2 linked regions of the Arthrobacter crystallopoietes genome follow. The protein of the gene in region 2 interacts with the protein of the main gene of each other region in a pairwise test. Links are inferred from orthologs where the notes say so. Each region holds a gene or a part of one and is shown on either strand. Other genes may lie near its edges.

What was found.
Region 1: the proteins of eno (region 2) and rpe interact in binary tests that used the Escherichia coli proteins (3 or more experiments, as listed by UniProt). The link is inferred for Arthrobacter crystallopoietes from one-to-one orthologs.

The regions. Positions count from the first base shown.
Region 1 is NZ_CP072014.1:3,060,368-3,063,544, reverse strand. What follows is about bases 99-2,960. They hold rpe (ribulose-phosphate 3-epimerase), read right to left. Parts: upstream 1,929-2,960; coding sequence 1,269-1,928; downstream 99-1,268. Other genes in these bases: J5251_RS14020 (RsmB/NOP family class I SAM-dependent RNA methyltransferase), read right to left, coding at 1,937-2,960; pnuC (nicotinamide riboside transporter PnuC), read right to left, coding at 234-935; ribD (bifunctional diaminohydroxyphosphoribosylaminopyrimidine deaminase/5-amino-6-(5-phosphoribosylamino)uracil reductase RibD), read right to left, coding at 99-237. Also shown: more of ribD, read right to left, coding at 1-98; more of J5251_RS14020, read right to left, coding at 2,961-3,177. UniProt on the Escherichia coli protein: Catalyzes the reversible epimerization of D-ribulose 5-phosphate to D-xylulose 5-phosphate.
Region 2 is NZ_CP072014.1:2,209,125-2,212,373, reverse strand. Bases 82-3,015 are described here. They hold eno (phosphopyruvate hydratase), read right to left. Parts: upstream 2,222-3,015; coding sequence 941-2,221; downstream 82-940. Other genes in these bases: J5251_RS10245 (adenosine deaminase), read right to left, coding at 2,997-3,015; J5251_RS10250 (MazG nucleotide pyrophosphohydrolase domain-containing protein), read right to left, coding at 2,318-2,989; J5251_RS10260 (FtsB family cell division protein), read right to left, coding at 82-761. In the rest of the region: more of J5251_RS10260, read right to left, coding at 45-81; more of J5251_RS10245, read right to left, coding at 3,016-3,249. UniProt on the Escherichia coli protein: Catalyzes the reversible conversion of 2-phosphoglycerate (2-PG) into phosphoenolpyruvate (PEP). It is essential for the degradation of carbohydrates via glycolysis.

The sequences.
Region 1 (3,177 bases), 850 kb from region 2 along the record:
GGTGCAGTCGGAAAGGTCCTGCTGCTGGGATATCCGGTGGCGCAGATTGGCCAGCGCGTCGATTTCCGCATGCGGCGAGCCGGCACCGCTGTGGTAGCCGATGCTGAGCACTTCACCGGTGGCGTCCAGAACTGCCGCGCCAACCAAAGGATTGGCGCCGCGGTAGCCAAGCTTGGCGGTGTCCAGTGCAAGATCCATCGCCCGGTGTTCCGCAGGCGAGAATCCCTGGTTGCTCATGACCGGCCCCCTGCGCCGACGCGGGCAACCGGCAGAAGGGTTTCAACGTCGGGCTTGGACCGATTCTTGGCCTGCCACCAGACAAAGAACCCGATCAGCGTGAACACGCCGTAGAAGAGGTACATGAAGGCTGACGCGTAGTAGCCGGCACTGAACAGCAGCGGGACTCCCACGATGTCGACCGCCACCCAGATCAGCCAGAACTCCACCCAGCCGCGCGCCATGCCATAGGTGGCAAGCAGCGATCCCGTAAACGTCCAGGCGTCCGCCCAGACAGGTTCGTACGAACCGAGTGCGGCGAAGACCGGAGTCAGAGCGACGGTGCCTAGGATCAGGCCTGCCACCAGGCCGATCCGGGCTTTGCCGGATGCCCATTGGGGGGTTACCGCATGGCCAGCGCCGTCCTGCTTGCTCTGGCGCCAGCGCTGCCAACCGTAGACCGCCACTGCGATAAACATGATTTGGCGGCCGGCCTGGCCGAGCAGATTCGCAGTATTGGCTGAGCCGAAAAGCGACCCGAGAAACACCGTAAGCAGCAGGGCGTTGCCGATGATACCGACGGGCCACGCCCATACCTTGCGGCGCATGCCGCCAAGGGCGCTGAGGAGGCCGAAGATGTTCCCTACGACTTCGCGCAGCAGCAGTGAACTGCCGGCGACGGGAATCTGAGCTTCAAAGAGCCACCGCAGAAAATCCATGTCGTTCCTTTCCGAAAGCCGCGGCGGCTCCGGGGTAACGACAGTGCGGTAGGTTCAGGCAGTGGACGTGGTTCCGCACGGAACCTACGCACCGCTGGCTGTTCTGCCAACTGTACGTGCTTCTCCCATCCAGACTTTAACTGTCGGTACCGGAATTTCACCGGCTCAACCGTTGCCCTGAATTCCTTGCGGAATCCGTGGCGACGGGTCGCGGACTATAACCGCCGGTTCGGACTTACACCGACCCCGGAGCACGTTGTTTGTGGTTGTTATTCTGCCACAACCTGCATCGCAGGCCTCATATTCCTGTCATGTCGTGTAATACATGACACATCAAGCTGCTTCGGCGGATTTGCGCAAGGCGGAGATCGCGGCATCCGGATCGTCGGCACCGTATACGGCCGACCCTGCGACGAAGACGTTAGCTCCCGCTTCCGCTGCCCGCTGGATGGTTTCTTCGGTCACGCCGCCGTCCACCTGAATCGCCACGGGCAGATCCGAACCGGCTATTGCCGAAGCTGCCCGACGGATCTTGGGAAGTGTTACATCAAGGAAGGCTTGCCCACCGAATCCGGGTTCAACGGTCATGATCAGCAGCATGTCCATTTCGGGGAGCAGATCGAGGTAGGGCTCGACGGCGGTGCCGGGCTTCAGTGCCATGCCTGCCTTGGCCCCGCGTTTGCGCAGCTCACGGGCCAGGCGGACGGGGGCGGATGCGGCCTCGACATGGAAGGTCACTGAATCAAGGCCTGCATCCGCATAGGCCGGCGCCCAGCGGTCCGGGTCCGCAATCATCAGGTGCGCATCCAACGGAAGCCGGCTGATCTCCTGGATCCGCTCCACCACGGGCAGCCCGATGGTCAGGTTCGGCACGAAGTGATTGTCCATGACGTCAACATGCACGGCGTCGGCGGAACCAATCCTCCCCAGCTCGGCCTCCAGATTGACGAAATCGGCGGACAAGATACTTGGGTGTATGCAGCACTGAGCCATCTGGATCCTTACTTTGCGTTTCCGGCTGAATTGTCTGAGATCTTCTTGCGCAGCAAGCCCAGGAACATTGCGTCTGTTCCGTGGATATGCGGCCAGAGCTGGGCCGTTGATCCTTCCGTCTGTGCATGGCCCGCCTGGAGATTTCCCGACAGGCTGACTGCATCCAGCGCCGCCGCCGAATCCAGCAGCTCAATGTCAGGATGGCGGCGCAGCGCGTCGGTGACCACGGCGGTGGTTTCCGCTGGGTGCGGCGAACAGGTGACGTACGCTACCAACCCGCCAGGCTTCACCGCAGCCAGGGCTGAATCCAGCAGTTCGCGTTGCAAGGGCGCCAGTTGGGCAACGTCGGACGGTTTGCGCCGCCAGCGCGACTCGGGCCGGCGCCGCAGAGCACCCAGGCCGGTGCAGGGAGCGTCTACGAGGATCCGGTCGAACTCTTCGGGCTGCAACTGGCCAAGGTCACGGCCGTCCCCGGTACGGACTTCCCAGACCTCACGGTCGACGGGCCGAAGAGACTGCCGCACCAGCTCGGCCCGGTGTTCGGCCGGTTCGTTGGCCAGCAGGGTCGCTGACTTCTTGGCGGCCAGGGCAGCCAGCAGTGCGGCCTTGCCCCCCGGTCCGGCACAAAGATCCAGCCAGCGCTCGGGACCCGAGGTCAGGGTCTGCGCTTCGGCCAGGGCGCGGGCGACCAGCTGTGAGCCGGCATCCTGAACTCTCGTTGTTCCCGTCCGGACGGATTCCAGACGTCCTACGTCGCCTCCGGAGAACAGCGCCGAATCCTGTACCAGGGAGCCCGGTTCCGCGCCTGCCTGAATCGCTTCGTCCAGGGTGCCGAGCCCGGGCAGGGCCACGAGGTTCACCACCGGTGCGGCATTGTCCGCAGCCAGCAGATCCTCGATTTCCCCGACGCTGCGGCCGTGCCCGACGAGGGACTGTCGCATCGCCCTAACAATCCATTCCGGATGGCTGTGCACCAAAGCTGCAGCGGCTACGGCGTCCTGCTGGCCGGCAGTCAGTTCCTCGGTCCAGCCGGCGAGTTCCTTGGCGGAAACTTTCCGCAGTACGGCATTGACCAGTGCGCCCGGGCCAGCTCCGATGACAGCGCGCGCCAGTCCGACCGTCTGGTCCAGGGCTGCGTGCGCGGGCACCCGCATCGCCAGCAGCTGATGGACCCCGAGGCGGAGCGCATCGAGCACGGCCGGATCGAGTTCGGCCAGCGGGCGGTCAACGCAACGGGCCAGAATCGCAT
Region 2 (3,249 bases):
GCTGCCTCGGTTCCGTCGGCCGCCGCTGCAGCCGGGCAGACCGGCTATTCCGCTGGTTTCCCGGCCTGTTTGTCCGGCTTTTCCTCGGCCTTTTCTGCGTTCTCTTCCGCCGGCACGTCGGTAGCTGCCCGCTTCACCGAGTCCCACAACGCGTCCACCCACGGCAGGTTGGACGGCGCCGCCACGGACGCATGCTCCTCGGATTCGCTCAGCCCCTCGGTCCCGGTCACCAGATAACGTGTCTCACCCGGCATTACATAGAATATGCGATCGCGGGCCTGTTGTTTGATGTACTCAGGGTCTTCCCAGCGTGCCAGCTCCCGCTCCAGCTTGCTCTGGGTCTTCTGCTCGGCTGCAATTTCGCGTTCCAGCGCGGCGATTTCGGAGCGTTGCTCGATGAAGATCCGCACCGACGGGGCCAGCAGAATGGTGATCGTCACCAGCACGACGGCGAGGGCCAGCATACGTCCGGAGAAACCCCTTGCCGGAACCGGCGTGCTTCCGGTGCCGTCACCGCCGTCCTCCGGCCGATCCTGCGGCGTCGTCCTGCTGATGATGGGTTGCCGGATGGCGCCGGACAGCTCGCGACGTTCGGCTGCACGGGCTTCCGACGGCGACGGCTTCTTTTTGGGGCCTTCGGCTTTGGCTCCGTGGGACTTCGCCTCGGAGCCGCCGAAGTCTGCACGGATGACCTTCGCTTCGGACGGGGCGCTTTGATGCCCCGCTGCACCGCTGTTGGTCCGTCCTGCATTCCCGGACATGGAACCACCCGGCACCCCTGAACCGGAACCTGTTTGCACAGGCCCGTTGCCACTGGCCGGGCGGCCGGCACGTGGCACTCTGGGGCGTCGGGTGGCCATGGAACTCCTAAATCATTCGTCGTCGGGAGGAAATGAGGTTATCAGTCCCCGCTTAAGACGATACAGATTCAGGGGCAGGTTCAGGCTTTGAAACGCGGGAAAGCGCCGGCACCTGCGTAGCGCGCGGCGTCGTCGAGCTCTTCTTCGATGCGCAGCAGCTGGTTGTACTTGGCCACACGCTCGGATCGGGCCGGGGCACCGGTCTTGATCTGGCCCGCGTTGGTGGCCACCGCGATATCCGCAATGGAGGTGTCCTCGGTCTCGCCGGAGCGGTGCGAGGTGATGGTGGTGTAGCCATTGCGCTGTGCCAGCGAGACGGCTTCCAGGGTCTCCGTGAGGGAACCGATCTGGTTGACCTTGACCAGCAGCGAGTTCGCGGTGTTGGCGTCGATACCCTGCTGCAGGCGCTCGGGGTTGGTGACGAAGAGGTCGTCGCCCACCAGCTGCACCTTGTCGCCAATTTCGGCCGTGAGGGTGGCCCAGCCTTCCCAGTCGTCCTCGTCCAGCGGGTCCTCGATGGAGACCAGCGGGTAGTCGGCCACGAGCTGCTTGTAGTACTCGCTCATCTCGGCCGCGGTCAGGGACTTGCCCTCGAACTGGTAGGCGCCGTCGGAGTAGAACTCGGAGGAGGCGACGTCCAGAGCCAGTGCGATTTCCTTGCCCGGAGTGTAGCCGGCCTTGTTGATCGCCTCGGTGATCAGGTCCAGCGCGGCGCGGTTGCTCGGCAGATTGGGGGCGAATCCGCCCTCATCGCCCAGTCCGGTGGACAGGCCCTTGTCCTTCAGCACGGTCTTGAGGCTGTGGTAGACCTCGACGCCCCAGCGCAGGCCTTCGGAGAAGGTGGCGGCACCCAGGGGCACAACCATGAATTCCTGGATGTCGACGTCGGAGTCGGCGTGGGAGCCGCCGTTGAGGATGTTCATCAGCGGAACGGGCAGCACGTGCGCGTTCGGTCCGCCCAGGTACTTGTACAGCGGCAGGTTGGCCGACTCGGCGGCAGCGTTGGCCACGGCCAGCGAAACGCCCAGGATCGCGTTGGCGCCCAGGTTGGACTTGTTGGAAGTGCCGTCCAGGTCGATCATGGTCTGGTCGATCAGGCGCTGGTCGGTCGCATCGCGGCCTACCAGGGCGGGCTGGATGGTGTCGAGCACCGCGTTGACGGCCTGGCTGACGCCCTTGCCCAAGTAGCGGTTCTTCTCGCCGTCGCGGCGCTCGGCCGCTTCGAACGCACCGGTGGATGCCCCGGACGGGACAGCAGCGCGGCCCATGGAGCCGTCCGAGAGCAAGACCTCAACCTCAACCGTGGGATTGCCGCGGGAATCAAGGATTTCACGCGCGTGGATGGCATCAATAAGCGCCATTGATTGCTCCTGTTCATTGGAACGAAAGATGAAACTCTTTACAACAGGCCGCCGGACAGCGCTGTCGGTCTAAGCGTAATCGAGAACGAGGCGTGCTTATGCGCCCGTTACGCTGCGTTGAAACCGGCGGACCGCGCCCCGCAACGCCTGCTCCGCGTCCAGGCCTGCGGCCGAGGCTTGGCGGACGACGGCGAGCAGCAGGTCTCCGAGTTCGGTTTCCGACGCCGGTGGCCGGCTACCTGCCTCGAAGCTTCCCGGCTGCTGGTCCACCGGAAAGCCCGCGCGCCTGGCGCGGTCGATCGACTTCGCCGCCAGGGTCAGTGCGGGCAAGGTCGGCGGGATGCCGTCGAACGGGCTATCCCGTTCGGGGCGCTCACCTTGCTTCACCGCATCGTAGCTGGCGACGATCTCCTCGATGCTTCCGGGGAACGACTCCTGCAGCGAACCATCGGGCTTGAACACATGCCGGTTCCGGCGGACCAGCTTTGCGCTCAGGTACTCGGCCACATCCTCGAAGTTGAAGTTGCCGGCCTCCTCCTGGATCCGGGCATGCAGCAGCACCTGGAAGAGGACGTCGGCCAGTTCGCCTTTGAGTTCGGCGGCTCCAGTGCCCGGCCCGGCCTCGATGACCTCGGCCAGCTCGTGGGACTCCTCGATCAGGTACTCAACCAAGGACTCGTGGGTGAGCGCAGCTGTCCACAAGCAATGCTCGCGCAACTGCGCCACCACCTGCACAAGCCGGCCGACCGCCGTCGTGCTTTCAGCCATGGCAGGTTCAGCCTTGGTAGGCCCTGAATCCTTCGGCGATGTACTCGACGAGCGCTTCACGCTCTTCCAACGGCAGGAAGGCTGCTTCCGCCGCGTTGAGCGTGATTTCGAGGAGGTCATCGAGGTCATAGTCGAAGGTTTCGACCAGCAGTTCGTACTCGTCCGTCAGCGTAACGCCGCTCATCAAACGGTTGTCGGCGTTGATCGTGACCTTGAAGCCGGTCTGGTAGAGCAGGTCGAACGGGTGGTTTTCGATGCCC